DNA from 3 places in the Mesorhizobium sp. M0306 genome. Region 1 is predicted to be linked to each of the others. Evidence: riboswitches for the same ligand, from Rfam matches in the RefSeq annotation. Region 1 holds a riboswitch; each other region holds the start of a gene.
The links. Region 1 has a riboswitch for cobalamin ahead of NKI95_RS04920 (CbtB domain-containing protein). Riboswitches for the same ligand answer to the same signal wherever they lie in the genome.
Positions count from the first base shown of each region.

Region 1 (5,644 bases):
GCAGCAAAGGCGTCCTTCTCGCCGGTGTGCCACTTGCCCTTGATGAACTGGACGACGCCGACGCGCTTGCCGTAGCCGAGCATTCTGAGCGCCAGCCCGAAGGCGGCCGTGGTCTTGCCCTTGCCCGGACCGGTGTTGACGATCAACAGCCCTTTCTCGACCGTCTTGGCTGCAACCTCGGCGTCCTGCACCGCCTTGCGCTTGGCCATCTTGGCGCGGTGGCGTTCCTCGTCCTTGGGATCGATGTGGTCGGTATCAGCCATGTCATTTCACCCTGAGCGGCAGCCCCGCCACCATCAAAAGCACAATGTCCGCGACAGAGGCGACGTCTTGGTTCAGCCGGCCGGCGGCGTCGCGAAACCGTCTTGCCAGCGCATTGTCCGGCACGATGCCCTGGCCGACCTCGTTGGACACCACGAACCAGGGGCCACGCGGCCGCGACAGCACATCCGCCAGCCTTCGGCATTCGGCCTCGACATCATGTTCGGCCAGCATATGGTTGGTCAGCCACAGCGTCAGGCAGTCGATCAGCACCGGCTGGCCGTCAGGCAGCGCCTCGATCGCGCCGGCAAGGTCGAGCGGCGCATCGATGGTCGTCCAGCCGGCACCGCGGCGCGAGCGGTGCAGCGCGATCCGTTCGCGCATCTCCTCGTCATAGGCTTGCGCCGTCGCGAGATAGCTCCACGGCGCCGGACAGGCACTCACCAGCCTCTCGGCATGCGCGCTCTTGCCGGGGCGCGCCCCGCCGATGATAAGGGTCAGTGCCCCGGCAGCGCGGTCAGGCAAAGCTGTCGCGCAGGCTGGTCGCCGTGCCGGTGAAGCGGCCGCGCACCACGCCGACGACCGCGCCGAGCACCAGCCAGAACACCAGATTGGTCAGCGTCACCGCCACCACGAACTGGTGGTGCAGGCCTTCCGGGATCGCCGTCTCGAAACTGTCGGGCTGCGGCGCGCCAACGATATGCGGCGCGACGATCAACGCCACCGCAAGGACCGCCAGCGGCAGCGATCTGCGGAAGGCGATAAGGCCGAGACCGGCCGCGGTCGCCACCACTGTTGCCCACCACCAGATCTGGCGTTGGACAAGGTCGGCCGCCGGCATCGCCGGCAGTTCCGGCGGCAGGCCGAGGCCCGGCGCCAGGGTGAACACGGCAAAGCCGGCCAGCCCCCAGAACAGGCCCTGACGCCAATTGCCGATGCCGCCGGCGAACTCCGAAACCGCAACCAGGACCAGCGCAAAGCCGATACCGGTGACGATATTGGCAACGACGCTGAAGGCAAAGCGTTCGAAACCGTCGGCCGGCGCCCAGCCTTCGTCCTCAGCCGGAGCCATTGCTTCAGCCGGCGCGGCGCTGCTCATAGCCGTCGTGCCCGCGGCGTTTTCGGCCGGTGACGCGGCATGGTCATGGCCGCCGCCGGCCTGTTCATAGACTTCCGCCTTCAGGATGAGCGGCACCGTGGCATAGGCCTGCATGCAGGCGAGAGCGACGCCGGCCACAAGCCCTGCGATCGCCGCGATGAACACGACGTTGCGAAAAAATGTCATGATGTCAGCCCCTTGTCAGTGGCAGGGAAAGCCCATCGAGTGGCGATAGTCGTGCGCGGCATTGTGGACCGCATCGATATGCGAGAAGCCGACAAAGCCCATGACGAAAATGCCGAGGAATGCAGCAAGCGCCAGCTGCATGAAACGCGACTGCGAGGAGACGGAAGCGCCGAGCGAGACGGATGCGGTATTCATGTCTTGTCCTTTCGCCCTCCACCCGAGGGCATAGAAGTCAGTTTCCTGTCGCCGGCAGGTCTCCTGGCTCGCGGATCAGCGTCCTTCCCCACCTTCCCGAAGGCGAACCTTCAGTGGCATATGGAGAGGACTACCGCACACAGTTGCGGGGGCAGCCACGGCATTGGGCAAACAATTTCGCCCGCACCGCATTCCCTCTTGGTTCCAAACGGAACCGACGACATCAGCGACTATAGGCAGAATCGCCGCGCCCGGCAAACCAAATTCCGCCGGATCGTGTGGCGAATGCGCCGCCTCGCCAAGCTGCCCGGCCGGCGCCGCGATTGACAATTTTTACCGCCGGGTGTCGGCTGGCGGATGGGGAAGAAGCCGGCATGCAACCCAGCCCGAATGAGCGCGGTCCTACAACGGTCTGACGCGGGCCGAGCCGACGCTGCCGTCATCGGCCTATTGGGACATCGCAGCCTACCAGCGCGATCTCGAGGCCATCTGGTATCGCAACTGGCTGCTGGTCTGCCGCGAGGCCGACCTTGCCCAGCCGCTGGCTTTCAGAACGTTCCGCATAGGCACGCAGGAGGTCGTCGTGCTGCGCGACGAGACCGGCGAATTGCGCGCCTTCCACAACACCTGCCGGCATCGTGGCTCGCAGCTTTGCCAGCAGAGCGAAGGCCGGCTGAAGGCGCGGCTCATCACCTGCCCTTACCACGCCTGGTCCTATTCGCTGCGCGGTGATCTGGTGCGCGTGCCATCGAAATCGCTGCCGGACGGTTTCGACAAGGCCGATCATCCGCTCTACCGCGTCGCGCTTTCGGTGTGGCGCGGTTTTGTCTTCGCCAACCTCGCCGAGGATGTTGCCGGCTCAGCTGAAACATCCTTCGATCCGGCATCCGGCGACCTCGCCAACTGGCCGCTGGAAACGCTGCTGAGCGGCCATGTGCTGCGCAAGGTGATAAACTGCAATTGGAAGATCTTTTGGGAAAACTTCAACGAGTGCCTGCACTGCCCCGGCGTCCACAAGGACCTGTCGCGGCTGGTGCCGATCTATGGCCGCGGCCTGATGGGCCGGCACGACGACCCCGAATGGGCGCGCCACGCCGACAATGACGCGCCGGAATTTGCCGGCGGCTTGCGGGCCGGGGCCGAAACCTGGTCGCGCGACGGACGCGTCCACGGGTCGGTCTTTTCCGGCCTGACGCCGAGCGAGCGTGCCGCCGGGCAGACCTATGCCACCAGCTTGCCGTCGATGTTCGTCGTCGGTCATGTCGACTATGTCAGGACCGTGCGGCTGGTGCCGCTTGGGCCGGAGCAGACCGAACTCACCGCCGAATGGCTTTTTTCGCCCGAAGCGCTCGCCGATCCGGCGGCCGATATCGACAACATCGTCGCCTTCGGTACCCAGATGCTGGAGGAAGATGCTGATATCTGCGAGGTCAACCAGAAGGGCCTGCGCTCGATGCGCCATAAGGCTGGCGTGCTGATGCCGGAGGAATATGATTTGCACCGCTTCCACAACTGGGTGCGCGAGCGCCACGCGGCGCTTGAACATCAAAGCGATTTGGGCAGATAGCGCCAGGTGACGAAGCCGCAGACTGCCGCCAGCAGGCCGAGCGTCGCGAAAACCGCGCCCAGGCCGAAGAACGCCAGCACCACCGAATAGACCAGCGGCGGCGTCAGCTCGGAAAAGTCGAGATAGGTACGGTAGACCGCCGCCATCTGCGCCCGCTCATACGAGCGCACCGAGCGCATGAAGGCGGTCGAGCCCAGCGCATCGAGCGCGATGGTGAAGAGGGCACCGCAAAGCAGCAACGCGCCGGTGACGAGCGGTGCGGCCTCGCCGACGGCGCCGGCCGCCAGCAGCGTCGCCGACATGGCGAAATAGGCGAACGTCATGGTGCGCCGGCCGCCGAAACGCCGTCCCGCCCTGCCCCAGAAGATGGCCATGAACAAAAGCGCATTGCCGGCCGAAACCAAGAGGCCGCCGGCCAGCTTGCCCTCGCCGGTGATCACCATGAACAACGGCCCATAGACGAAGAACGTCGTCCAGAAGCAGGAGCGGCCGAAGGCGATCAGCCAGGCGAGTCTCAGCCTTGGCTGCGCGACGAAGCGGCCGATATTGGCCAGCGGATTGACCGGCCGCGTCTTGCCGGGGCGGATCGACGGGTTGTCGCCAAGCCGGTAAGTCCAGAACAGCGCCAGCAAGGCCATGGCGAAGACGGCCACCGCGCCATGCGCGGCATAGATGCCGAAACGCGTGTAGAGGAAAATGCCGAGCGTCGGCCCGGCGGTCCAGGCAAGCATCGACCACGCCATGCGCAGCGACTCGGCCTGCATGAAATCGGTCTTGCGGATATGATCCATGATGTAGAGGTTGAGCGTGATCGCCAGCGCGCCGGCGCCGACGACGCGGCAGAGCATGCCGACCACCTGGCCGGCCAGGGTATGGGTGACGAAGAACAGCGAGCCGGCGGCCAGCAGGCAGGCGCCGGCGGTATAGACCCAGCGCCGGGCAAAGCGGGCGATCAGCATCGGCATGAACAGCGTCGCCGACAGGCCGAGCATCGCCACGATCGTGTAGAGGATCGAAACGATCTGCTCGTTGTGCAGGATCTCGTAGGCCTGGATCGGGATGACGCTGGATACGGTGGCGCGCGCGAAGGATTCGACCGCATAAAGCGAGGCGAAGGTGCGGGCATCCGCCGGCCGCAAGGCCGCGAGCCAGATCGGATGGCGCACATGGGTAGCCATTGCTTTCCCCGAAGCCGAATCGCCCGAAGCAGGGTTTGGAGCACAAATCTGCCGCGGCGATTCCTTGCCGGGTAACAGGAAACCGACGCCTTCACGGCAAAAAGCGAAGCCGGCCAAAGGCTTTCCGGCTCTGGCCTAAAGCAGCTCTGATGCCGACCGGCACCAACGCGACGCAAGGCCCTGCTTCTTTTGACGGTGGCAACCGTGATAGTCGTCTTGCCGGGGCTGAACCAAGACAGCGAGACCAATGAGCATCGCCACGCCGACCGCAGCCGTTCAGGATCAACCGAAGTCGAAGCGCATCGCCGCCATCGACATCGCACGCGGCATCGCTTTGCTTGCTATGGCGAGCTATCATTTCACCTGGGACCTCGAATTCTTCGGCTACACCGATCCCGGCCTCACCGCCTTCGGCTGGTGGAAAATCTACGCGCGCTGCATCGCTTCGAGCTTCCTGTTCCTGGTCGGCATCAGTCTCTATCTCGCCCATGGCAAAAAAATCCGCTGGACCGGCTTCTGGAAGCGCTTCGCCATGGTTGCCGGGGCAGCACTCGCAATATCGCTGGTCACGCGCATCGCCACGCCCGACGGCTTCATCTTCTTCGGCATATTGCACGAAATCGCGCTCGCCAGCCTGCTCGGCCTGGCGTTCCTGCGCCTGCCGGCGCTGCTGACGCTGCTTGTCGCCGTATTCGTTGTCGCTGCGCCCTTCTACCTGCGATCCGAAACTTTCGATCAGCCGGCTTTGTGGTGGGTCGGCCTGTCGGCGACCAATCCGCGCTCCAATGACTACGTTCCGCTGCTGCCGTGGTTCGGTGCCGTGCTTGCCGGCATCGCGGTTACCAAGCTCGCCTCCACCTCCGGCGCGCTGACGCGGCTGTCGGCCGGCCGCTGGGCAAACCCGCTGGTCTTCATCGGCCGGCACAGCCTTGCCTTCTATCTGATCCATCAGCCGGTGCTGATCGGCTCGGTCTGGCTGTTTTCGCAATTCATGCCGGCACAGGTCGAAACCAGGGAGGTGAACTTCCTGAAATCCTGCCAGATATCCTGCGAGCAGGCACGCGACACCGAGTTCTGCTCCAGCTATTGTGCCTGCATGCTGGACACTCTCCAGGGCGAAGCCTCGCTTGACCGGCTCTACAGCAACGACCAGTCCCC
Region 1 is NZ_JAMYRY010000002.1:8,652-14,295, reverse strand. Features, by position in the region: gene cobO (cob(I)yrinic acid a,c-diamide adenosyltransferase) at 1-263, opposite strand, end outside; gene cobU (bifunctional adenosylcobinamide kinase/adenosylcobinamide-phosphate guanylyltransferase) at 265-786, opposite strand; gene NKI95_RS04925 (CbtA family protein) at 779-1,546, opposite strand; gene NKI95_RS04920 (CbtB domain-containing protein) at 1,562-1,741, opposite strand; cobalamin riboswitch at 1,778-1,975, opposite strand; gene NKI95_RS04915 (aromatic ring-hydroxylating oxygenase subunit alpha) at 2,154-3,308, shown strand; gene NKI95_RS04910 (MFS transporter) at 3,287-4,486, opposite strand; gene NKI95_RS04905 (heparan-alpha-glucosaminide N-acetyltransferase) at 4,734-5,644, shown strand, end outside.

Region 2 (5,644 bases), on a different contig from region 1:
AGCGCTTCATCGCCGCGCGCTTCGGCGGCACCACCTTGCCGTCGAGATTAGACACCGGCCCGCTGCCCTCCTTGCCGAGCAACAGGTCGACGCACTGGCGCATGATTTTCGCCGACTGCCGCATCTCTTCCATGCGCACCAGATAACGGTCGAAACAGTCGCCGTTCTTGCCGATCGGAATGTCGAAGTCCAGCTCGGCATAGCATTCGTAGGGCTGCGATTTGCGCAGATCCCACGGCGCGCCCGAGCCGCGCACCATGACGCCGGAAAAACCCCAGGCCCAGGCGTCCGCCAGGGAGACGGTGGCAATGTCGACATTGCGCTGCTTGAAGATGCGGTTGCCGGTCAAAAGCGCGTCGAGATCGTCGACCGACTTCAGGAACGGATCGATCCACTTGCCGATGTCCTCGATCAGCTTCTGCGGCAGGTCCTGGTGGACGCCGCCCGGCCTGAAATAGGCGGCGTGCATGCGCGAGCCAGAGGCGCGCTCGTAGAACACCATCAGCTTTTCGCGCTCGACAAAGCCCCACAGCGGCGGCGTCAGCGCGCCGACATCCATCGCCTGCGTCGTCACATTGAGGATGTGCGACATGATGCGGCCGATCTCGGAGTAGAGAACTCGAATAAGCTGCCCGCGCTTCGGCACCTCGATACCGAGCAGCCGCTCCGCGGCAAGCGCGAAGGCATGCTCCTGGTTCATCGGCGCGCAATAGTCGAGCCGGTCGAGATAGGGCACGGCCTGCAGATAGGTCTTGTGCTCGATCAGCTTTTCCGTGCCGCGATGCAAAAGCCCGATATGCGGATCGACGCGATCGACGACTTCTCCGTCGAGCTCCAGCACGAGGCGCAAAACGCCATGCGCCGCAGGATGTTGCGGGCCGAAATTGATATTGAAGTTGCGGACGGAGGTTTCAGCCATTCACTGTTTTGCCTTCTCGTCCCCCGGCAGAACATAATCCGTGCCTTCCCATGGGGACAGAAAATCGAAATTGCGGAATTCCTGCTTCAATTCCACCGGCTCGTAGATGACGCGCTTGGCCTCGTCGTCGTAGCGCACCTCGACGAAGCCGGTCAGCGGAAAGTCCTTGCGCAGCGGATGACCCTCGAAGCCGTAATCGGTCAGGATCCGCCGCAGATCGGGATGGCCCGAAAACAGCACGCCGTAGAGATCATAGGTCTCGCGCTCGAACCAGTCGGCGCCGGGATATATGCCGGTGATCGACGGCACCAGCGTCTCTTCGTCGGCCTGGACCTTGATGCGGACACGGATATTCTGCCTCGGCGACAGCAAATGATAGACGACATCGAAGCGCTTTGCCCGCGACGGATAATCGGCGCCGCAGACGTCGATGATCGAGATGAACTGGCATTTCGGGTCGTCGCGCAGGAAGGTCACCACCTCGATCAGGTCGCGCGGCTCGACCGAGATAGTGAGTTCGCCATAGGCGAGCACCGCCTCGCCGATCCGGCCGGTCAGCTTCTCGCCGAGATAGGTCGAGAGATCGTTCAACGCCTGGCTCATGCCGCTCACCGTTCGATCGTGCCGGTGCGGCGGATCTTCTTCTGCAGCAGAAGGATGCCGTAGAGCAGCGCTTCGGCGCTCGGCGGACAGCCGGGCACGTAGATGTCGACCGGCACGATGCGGTCGCAGCCGCGCACCACCGAATAGGAATAATGATAATAGCCGCCGCCATTGGCACAGGAGCCCATCGAGATGACGTAGCGTGGCTCGGGCATCTGGTCGTAGACCTTGCGCAGCGCCGGCGCCATCTTGTTGGTCAGCGTGCCGGCGACGATCATGATGTCGGACTGGCGCGGAGACGCGCGCGGCGCGACACCGAACCTCTCCGAGTCATAGCGCGGCATCGAGGTGTGGATCATCTCGACCGCGCAGCAGGCGAGACCGAAGGTCATGAACATCAGCGAGCCGCTGCGCGCCCAGGTGATCAGCGCCTCGGTCGAGGTGACGAGAAAGCCCTTGTCGGCCAGCTCGTTGTTGATCTCCAGGAAGAACGGATCATCCTCCCCCACCGGCCTGCCGGTGTTGGGGTCGATGAGACCTTTGGGCTTCGGCGCGACGAGCGTGCCGGAATTGTCGCTCAATCCCATTCCAGCGCCCCTTTCTTCCATTCATAGGCAAAGCCGATGGTCAGCACCGCCAAAAACACCATCATCGACCAGAAACCGAGCATGCCGATCTTGCTGAACGACACCGCCCAAGGAAATAGGAAGGCCACCTCCAGGTCGAAGATGATGAACAGGATCGACACCAGGTAGAAGCGGATATCGAACTTCATGCGGGCGTCGTCGAACGAGTTGAAGCCGCACTCATAGGCCGAAAGCTTTTCCGGATCGGGGTTGCGATAGGCCACCAGGAACGGTGCGGCGAGCAGCGCCAGCCCGACGATCAGCGCCACGCCGATGAACAGGACGATGGGCAGGTACGAACCTAAAAGTGCGTTCATGCTGCAGTTTCCGTTGGCGGCCAATCCACTCTGATTACAGCACCGGACCCACTTGCGGAAGCGTGACAGTTTAACCACTGAACCGTTTTAAGGAGGCTCTATGCTGCAACGCGGCGAGGGTTAGCGCAGCGCTTTCGGCGAAGCAAGTCAAACCTTGTTCAAATCGCGGTGCTGGACGGCATATCCGGGAAAACTGGTCCGATCTGCTCCTGTTTGATTTCCTTCACCTTTTACTCCACTTTTCTCTCCTGACATGGATGCCGCCAAAACCCTGCTAGCATGGCGCGGAATCGCAGGTTCTCTGCTCTGTCCAACATCATCAGGATACCGCCTTGATGAAGGAAAAAATCTCACTTCGCATGGCCCGCCGCATCGCGCTGGCGGCACAGGGATTCAATGACCCCCGACCCGCCGGTACGCCCGACCGCAGGCATCTGGCCCGCGTGCTTGCCCGTACCGGACTGCTGCAGATCGATTCTGTCAGCGCCGTGGTGCGCGCCCACTATATGCCGCTCTATTCGCGGCTTGGCCCCTACAAGCTGGCGCTGCTCGACGACTCCGCCATAACGCGGAAGCGCATGGTCTTCGAATATTGGGCGCACGAAGCCTCCTTCCTGCCGGTCGAGACCTATCCGCTGATGCGCTGGCGCATGCAGCGGGCCGAGCGCGGCGAGGAAATGTACAGCGGACTGGCCAAATGGGGCCGCGAGCACGCCGCCTATATCGAAGACATCTATCGCGAGGTCGCCGAACGAGGCCCGATCGCGGCGTCGGCTTTCGAAGGCCAGAAGGGCTCGGGTGGCTGGTGGGGCTGGAGCCATGCCAAGCATGCCTTCGAATGGCTGTTCTGGGCCGGCCGCATCACCACCGCGCACCGCCGCGGCTTCGAGCGGTTCTACGACCTGCCGGAGCGCGTGCTGCCGCCAACAATACTAAGCCTGCCAGCGCCCGCTCCCGAGGACGCTCACCGCGAATTGCTGCGTATCTCCGCCCGCGCCCATGGCGTCGCGACGGCAGGCGACCTGCGCGACTATTTCCGCCTCTCGCCCGCCGATATCAAGGGCCGCATCGAGGAGCTGGTCGAGGCTGGCGAGCTGTTGCCGGTGAGCGTCGAAGGCTGGAGCAAAACAGCCTATCTCCACAAGGACGCCCGTTTGCCGCACAGGATCGAGGCGCGCGCCTTGCTTGCGCCGTTCGATCCCGTCGTCTTCGAGCGGTCGCGCACCGAGCGGTTGTTCGACTTCCACTACCGCATCGAGATCTACACGCCGGCCGAAAAGCGCCGGTATGGCTATTATGTGCTGCCGTTCCTGCTCGGCGACAGCATCGTCGGGCGCGTCGACCTCAGGGCCGACCGTCCGGCCGGCGTATTGCGCGTCCATGCCGCATATGCGGAGCCCGGCGCCCCGCCACAAACCGCTGCCGAACTCTTCGAGGAATTGAAGCTGATGCAGGGTTGGCTCGGGCTTGAGCGCATCGAGGTGACAGCTGCCGGCGACCTTGGCCGGCCGCTCGTAGATATCGCCGCGTCATAGACGTGCGTTGACACGACTGCCTTCACAAGCCTAAATCCGTTCCAGACGGTCCCCTGCCCGCAACGGCAAGGGCCAAGAGGGAATGCGGTGCGAAATCTCGATTTCAAATCCGCGGCTGTCCCCGCAACTGTAAGCGATGAGCCTCGGCCGAAAACCACTGGGATATTCCCGGGAAGGCGGCATCCAGGCGATGACCCGCGAGCCAGGAGACCTGCCGTCTAGGACATAAGAATCCGATCGCCTGGCGGGTTTTCCGGGCAAGGAGCCTGATTTGGAACGCGACAGCAGTTTTCCGGCTGAGACAGCGGATTTATTGTCCGGCCATGGTGATTCCCCGGCCGGAGTTACCGTCATCGTCTGCTCGTCCTGCCGTGACGAGACCGGTTCGGACGCTCATCCCCGCGCCGGCGAACTGCTCGCCGAGGACACGCGCCGCGCCGCTTCCAGCGAAAACATCAAAATCCGCACCGTCGAATGCCTCGGCAATTGCAAGCGCCGGCTCAGCGCCGCCATACTGCGCGACGGCTGCTGGAGTTACGTCTTCGGCGACCTGACTGCGACCAGCGGCGCCGATCTCGTGACCGGCGCAAAGCTGTTCGCCACCTCGACGGATGGGCTCATTCCATGGCGCGGCCGTCCCGATTGCCTGAAGCGCGGCCTGGTTGCCCGCATCCCTCCCCTTGACCTTTTGAAGGACTCGATATGACCGCTGCCTCCCTTTCGCGCGTTCCCTGCACCGTCGTCACCGGCTTTCTCGGCGCCGGCAAGACGACGTTGATCCGCCATTTGCTCGAAAACGCCAAAGGCAAGCGCCTGGCCATCATCGTCAACGAGTTCGGCGACATCGGCATCGACGGCGAGATCCTGAAGGGCTGCGGCATTGACACCTGCCCCGAGGAAAACATCGTCGAACTGGCCAATGGCTGCATCTGCTGCACAGTGGCCGACGATTTCGTTCCGGCGCTCGACCAGATCCTGTCGCTGACGCCGAGGGTCGACCATATCCTGATCGAGACGTCCGGGCTGGCCCTGCCCAAGCCGCTGGTCCAGGCCTTCCAGTGGCCGTCGGTGAAAAGCCGTGTCACGGTCGATGGCGTCATCGCCGTCGTCGACGGGCCGGCGCTGGCTGATGGCCGCGTCGCCAACGACATGGATGCCCTGCAGGCGCAGCGCGCGCAGGACGAGACGCTCGAACACGACGATCCGGTCGAGGAAGTATTCGAGGACCAGCTCGCTTGCGCCGACCTGATCATCCTGTCGAAGAGCGACCTGATGGACGCAGCCGGCTTGGCCCGTGCCAATGCCGTCATCGGCAAGCACGTTGCGCGGGCGGTGAAGATCGTGCCGACTTCGCAAGGCAAGGTCGATCCGTCGGTGCTGCTCGGCCTCGGCCTCGCCGTCGAGGACGACATCGAGAACCGCAAGACCCATCACGACGACGAGCTCGACCACGAACATGACGACTTTGACTCGTTCGTCATCGACATCGCGTCCGTGTCCAACCCGGACGAGCTGGCACTACGCGTCGCCACGGCGGCGGAGGAAGAAAACGTATTGCGCGTCAAAGGTTTCGTCGAAGTCGGCGGCAAGCCGATGCGGCTCCTGCTGCAGGCCGTCGGTCCGCGCGTCAATCACTATTACGAT
Region 2 is NZ_JAMYRY010000014.1:25,257-30,900, forward strand. Features, by position in the region: gene NKI95_RS19515 (NADH-quinone oxidoreductase subunit D) at 1-919, opposite strand, end outside; gene NKI95_RS19520 (NADH-quinone oxidoreductase subunit C) at 920-1,522, opposite strand; gene NKI95_RS19525 (NuoB/complex I 20 kDa subunit family protein) at 1,528-2,109, opposite strand; gene NKI95_RS19530 (NADH-quinone oxidoreductase subunit A) at 2,100-2,465, opposite strand; gene NKI95_RS19535 (winged helix-turn-helix domain-containing protein) at 2,801-4,000, shown strand; cobalamin riboswitch at 4,030-4,233, shown strand; gene NKI95_RS19540 (DUF1636 family protein) at 4,272-4,706, shown strand; gene cobW (cobalamin biosynthesis protein CobW) at 4,703-5,644, shown strand, end outside.
Region 2: linked by a shared signal. The riboswitch ahead of NKI95_RS19540 (DUF1636 family protein) and the one ahead of NKI95_RS04920 (CbtB domain-containing protein) in region 1 are both predicted to bind cobalamin.

Region 3 (5,644 bases), on a different contig from region 1:
GCGACCAGGATCCGCGAGCTGGTCGACACCACCGGCGCCGGCGACCTCTACGCCGCCGGCTTCCTCTACGGCTACACGCAAGGCCGCAGCCTGAAGCAGTGCGGCGATCTCGGCTCGCTGGCAGCCGGCCTGGTCATTCAGCAGATCGGCCCAAGGCCACGCCAGAATTTGCGCAGAGACGCCGAGCAGGCGGGGCTGCTGTAGGTGGCGAGCCAAGAACCAGCTGCCCACCCTCCTTAATCCAGCCCGAGCCTTTTCTTCAGTTCCGCATTCTCCTTCCGGAGACGATCGGCAAGCAGGCTCTTTAGCCGCTTGTTTTCTTCCTCGAGCGCGACGAGATCCTTCAGCCCGTCACTGTCCGCCGCAGGCGCCGCCGCCTTCTTCCAAAGATAATATGTCTGTTCCGAGATGCCGGCTTGCTTCACCGCGCTCTTGAGAGTAGCGCCGCCGCCGATCGAGGTCTCGATCTGCGCCAGCTTTTGGGCACGATCCTTCGCGGAGTAGCTCTTTCGGCCCGTTCGCGCTGACGGCGGTGCTTCAGTGGTCGCGGATATCGGCTTGGCAGGCGCGCTCGCCTCAGCTTCTGGCTTCCTCGACCGCCGCGCTCTCGTCTTCGGTTTTGGCGTTTCCGTTTTGTCTGCCGGTTCGCTATGAACTACTGCTGACTCGGTCTCCAGGGGATTGGCCATGAAATGCTCCACTCGCGGTTTGTGCAAAGGTTCAGCATCAAGGGCCACTACAGTAGAGTCAACAAGCTGACGATTTAACGGCTCGACTTCCTTTGTTGTCTCGGCCATCGCCGCGGCGATGTCGAAATTGCCCCAGATGGAACGTGCGGATTTTTGATAATTGCGCTTTTGTTTGATTTCCACGGTGAATGGTCGCGTCTGCCGCCTCATAGTTCCTTCCTGAATAGGAGAATGAAGTCGCCGCTCGAATTTTTTGGCGCTTCCTGCTTAGCGCGGAGCATTATCGTATAGCCGCTCAACGGACAAGTGATGCCGGTCTTCGATGGCTGACCATCTGGGGAGATTTGAGCGGCTTCGCACGTCCTGCGCATGCCTGTAAGGCCGCCAAGTTTTCTGGGTTAGCAGGCGCGCACTGTGGCAGCTTGGCTTGTACGGCGAGGCCATAGTTGAGTGAGGCGAAACAAATCCAGCCCCGCGGTCAATCCCGAGGCTTCCCACAATGGCGAAGAGAACATCTTCACTCGTTCCTTTTGAGCACAAGACCTTCCGTTCGCTATGGTCGGCTGCACTCATTTCGAACCTTGGCACCCTAGTGGAAGGTGCGGCGGCAGCTTGGCTGATGACGAGCATCGCAGCAGTAATTTTTGATCGCCCATTCGTGCTGTGTACCAGCCCTGTGTCTTGCGCAAGTGGTCACGAACGGCTGCCGGAGCCTCGAAGACGCCCTAAAAACACATGTTGCGATTTTTGAACACGCTTGACGTGTTAGATTAATTCATCCACGATGCGTGTGTTGAACACGCGAGGTGAGTTATGAACATGAAAGAGCTTAGGGTTCGACTGGGCATGACTCAAAAAGATTTGGCAGAGCAGATGGCAACGACGCAACAGACTGTGGCCCGTTGGGAAACAGGCAAAACGCAGTTGAACGTCGAGCAGATCAAGGACCTTTGTCTCACGTTGAAATGCACGGTCGAGGAGCTGCTGGGCTGGAAGATTGATGTCGAGGAGTGGCGCACGAGCCCGTTTGCAATTGCCGATGCCGAAACGCGATACGGCACGCTCAGAATCAAGACGACTGTTGGCAGCCGCCAATATCCTATCGATGAAAAGGCGCGTGAATCGATTTTACGTCAGTTGAAGGAACTTCATAATCTGCGCAGAAATAACACAAGCAGGCCATGGCTGTATTGTTGGAGCCTTGACAACAAAATACTCTTGATAAATCCGCAATATGTCCGCACCATTGAGCTTATCGGTGACGATGTAGAGGAGATGCCAGAGTATTATCATCCAGAAATCTATCGGGCTTTGGATGACTGGGATAAGGGTGAGGTTTCAGGAAAGCTGAAGAAAGAATGCGATGCCATCATCGCAGAGATGGGTGATCAGGAAGCCGTGCGCATGGCCTCCTATGTTCGCGTCACATATGACGACGGAGAAGATGAGTGGAACTTCTTGGATGAAGAAACCGCTACGACTTTCTTCGGATTGGAAGCTGCGACCTTTGACGTTCCCCAGTGTAGTTTCGCCGAAGTGGAGGAAGAAGGCTACTACCGAGCGCGATACGCCAACCTTGATCGCGTCGCGGTGATGGAGGTTCCAAGCGACCGTTATCACAGATTGACCGCGCCCGAGGAAGCTTAGAACCATCCACGAAGGGCGCATGTTACATCTCGACCTTGCGTGGTGCGTTTTCAGTACGAGATGACGTTAAGCGTAGGTAGTGGCAGGTAAGAGTGCTCGACCAGAAGCTCAACTGCCTCCTCAATATCGCTGCCGATGTGCCGCAGGACACGTCCACGGGAGCGTGGATAGGCGTGAAGTTCCTGCACTCCACGGTCCGCTCTCCCATCGCCGGTGTGTGCCCGACGCCATCTTGTGGACGAGCTTGGCCGCCTGCACCCGGTTGTATTCCGGCTTGCGGTCCGCCTGGGCGGTCCGCCGCGATGGCTATCTCCATGTCAATCGGCGCCGAACTTTGACTGCCCGCTGCTTTTGATGAATTTGGCGAGGTCCCGCGCATAATCACTCTTGGTCTTCTCCTTGAGGCCCTGTGTCGCGAACTTGTGGTCCAGCAGGGCAAACAGGTCCAAGTCCCCTTCCGCCTGTGGCGCTGGCTTGCCCTCACCGCCCTCGGCTTCCCAATTGGGGACCGCTTCTGCGCGCTGCACCGTGGCGATTGTCCGCCCAAGACGCATCACAAGATCGAACGCCAAACCGTGCGCGTGCACGACGATTTGCCGCTCAGGCCTCATTTGGACAGGACTTGAGCTAGCCCGGTGGTTTGAGCCGGGTTACCTTGAGCCGGTGGGCTGCGAACAAGCAGTTCGAGACATTGGCCTCGATCACTTCGCAACACGCCGCTGCGCCTGGCCTCGGTGTGCCCCCCCCCGAAATCGTTGTGTCATATCACCGAGGGCATCACGGCCAACAGCTTCCACATGGGCAACAGCCTCGCCATTGAGCCGAATATGGTCGCGAGCAGATCACCAACGAAGCGGTCGGAACCTCGGAGCCGAAGTTCGACGCCGAGGTGGTTCGCGTGATGCGCTAAGCAGCACCACGGCGCTTGCCGGTATGTTTGCTGCCGGCAGCCGACGAACTCCTATCCTCCTGGACAAGGGCGCCGTGCGTCATTGCTTTGATTTACCGGCCGCTCAAGGCTTCCACAGTTTTCGCTTTCGAGGCGACCTTTGGAACATGCCAACGGAAATTTAACATAACGACATAAACATTTCTTTATGCGGCGTTGACAATGAAGCGAACTGCTGTAATTGTCTCCCGCGTCGTGGTTCTCCGTACGGCGCTGCCGCAGCGGAGCTAAGAGGGAAGCCGGTGCGATGCCGGCGCTGCCCCCGCAACTGTTAGCGGCGAGCCAACCCCACTCATGTCACTGAGGCGAATAGCCTTGGGAAGACGGGTAGAGGCTATGACCCCGCGAGCCAGGAGACCTGCCACGGCGAATTACGTCCACGGGCGGGGTGTCTCGGTGGCCGCTGCAGCCTAGCGTTCGTGCCGGCCTGCTAGCGCCTTCCTTGTCACCGACGCCCCAACCATCGGGGTCTGGCATGACTATCTCTCAGCAAATTCCTGTAGCAACGCTCGGCGTGCCCCGCTTCGGTCGTCGGCGAGAACTGAAATTCGCGCTTGAAAGCTACTGGTCCGGAAAATCGTCCGCTGCCGACCTTCTCACGACCGCGAAGGCGCTCCGTGCCGCTAGCTGGGAGGAGCAGCACGATCGCGGCGTGTCGAAAATCCCGTCGAACGACTTCTCGCTCTACGACCATGTGCTCGACACCGCAGCCATGGTCGGCGCCGTTCCATCCCGTTACGGCTGGAATAGCGGCGAGGTTCCACTTGACATCTACTTCGCAATGGCGCGGGGCAACCAGGGTCAGACGGAGGATTGTCGACACGCTGGTCACCAGCAGGCGGCTCATCGGTCTGATGTAACCGCGATGGAAATGACCAAGTGGTTTGACACCAACTATCACTACATTGTGCCGGAACTCAACGATGATCAGACGTTCGCCCTCTCGTCGACGAAACCGGTCGATTACTTCATCGAGGCTAAAGCTCTCGGCGTTCACACACGCCCAGTCATCCTTGGACCGATCACCTTCCTCAAGCTGGCGAAATCGCCTGCCGAAGGATTCGATCCCATCGCGCTCCTGCCGCGGCTGCTGCCCGTCTACGAGCAACTCCTGCAGAGGCTGAAGCTGTCTGGAGCCGACTGGGTGCAGATCGATGAGCCAGCGCTTGTCCTCGATCTGAACCCGAACGAACGAGCTGCGTTCGAATTCGCCTATGGCCAGCTGTCGAAAGCCGCGCCCGAGCTGAAGATCATGCTGGCTACCTATTTCGGGCCGCTGGGAGACAATCTCGAAACCGCGGTTTCTCTGCCCCTGGCCGGGCTGCATATTGATCTCGTGCGCGCTCCCGAGCAGCTGGAAACGGTGGGTCGGCTCGCACCGAAGGATCTGGTGCTCTCGCTTGGCTTGATCGATGGCCGCAACGTCTGGCGTGCGAACCTGCCCGCCATTCTCGACCGCATCAAACCGATCGTCGCCGGCTGGCCCTTGGACCGCGTCGAGATCGCGCCTTCTTGCTCGATGCTGCATGTGCCGATCGACCTCCGCATGGAGACGGAACTCGACGCGGACATCAGGTCGTGGCTCGCCTTCGCGGCCCAGAAGACCGACGAGTTGGTGTTGCTTGCCCGGGCCCTGTCCCAAGGCAGGGATGCGGTGGCAGGCGCGTTGAAAGCGTCTGCCGAGGCTGCCGCCACTCGCGTGACATCCACGAAGATCCATGACCCGCTGGTTGAGGGGCGGATCGCCAGCATTGACGACAGCATGAAGCGACGAGAGAGCGCTTTTGCCGAGCGCTCCAGAGTCCAGGCCGGCACGCTCGGGCTGCCGCCGTTCCCGACGACGACCATCGGGTCCTTCCCGCAGACGCCGCAGGTACGCAGGGCGCGGGCCGCTCATGCGAAGGGCCAGCTGAGCTATGTCGACTACGAGACCTACCTGAAGAAGGAGATCGAGGCTGCAATTCGGTGGCAGGAAGAGATCGGGCTGGACGTGCTGGTGCACGGTGAGTTCGAACGAAACGACATGGTACAGCATTTCGGCGAGCAGCTGTCCGGCTTCGCCTTCACCCAGCATGCCTGGGTGCAGAGCTATGGGTCGCGTTACGTGCGTCCCCCCATCATCTTCGGCGACGTATCGAGGCCCAATCCGATGACGCTGCGCTGGTGGCAGTTCGCCCAGTCGCTTACGGAAAACCCTGTGAAGGGAATGCTCACAGGCCCAGTGACCATTCTCAACTGGTCATTTGTTCGCGACGACGTACCCCGCTCCGAAGCATGCCGCCAGATCGCGCTCGCGATCCGCGACGAAGTGACGGATCTCGAATGGTCCGGCGCAAGGATGATCCAGATCGATGAGGCC
Region 3 is NZ_JAMYRY010000020.1:23,899-29,542, reverse strand. Features, by position in the region: gene NKI95_RS23340 (adenosine kinase) at 1-204, shown strand, start outside; gene NKI95_RS23335 (transposase) at 237-899, opposite strand; gene NKI95_RS23330 (MFS transporter) at 1,189-1,440, shown strand; gene NKI95_RS23325 (helix-turn-helix transcriptional regulator) at 1,503-2,336, shown strand; gene NKI95_RS23320 (hypothetical protein) at 2,654-2,908, opposite strand; cobalamin riboswitch at 3,465-3,665, shown strand; gene metE (5-methyltetrahydropteroyltriglutamate--homocysteine S-methyltransferase) at 3,761-5,644, shown strand, end outside.
Region 3: linked by a shared signal. The riboswitch ahead of metE (5-methyltetrahydropteroyltriglutamate--homocysteine S-methyltransferase) and the one ahead of NKI95_RS04920 (CbtB domain-containing protein) in region 1 are both predicted to bind cobalamin.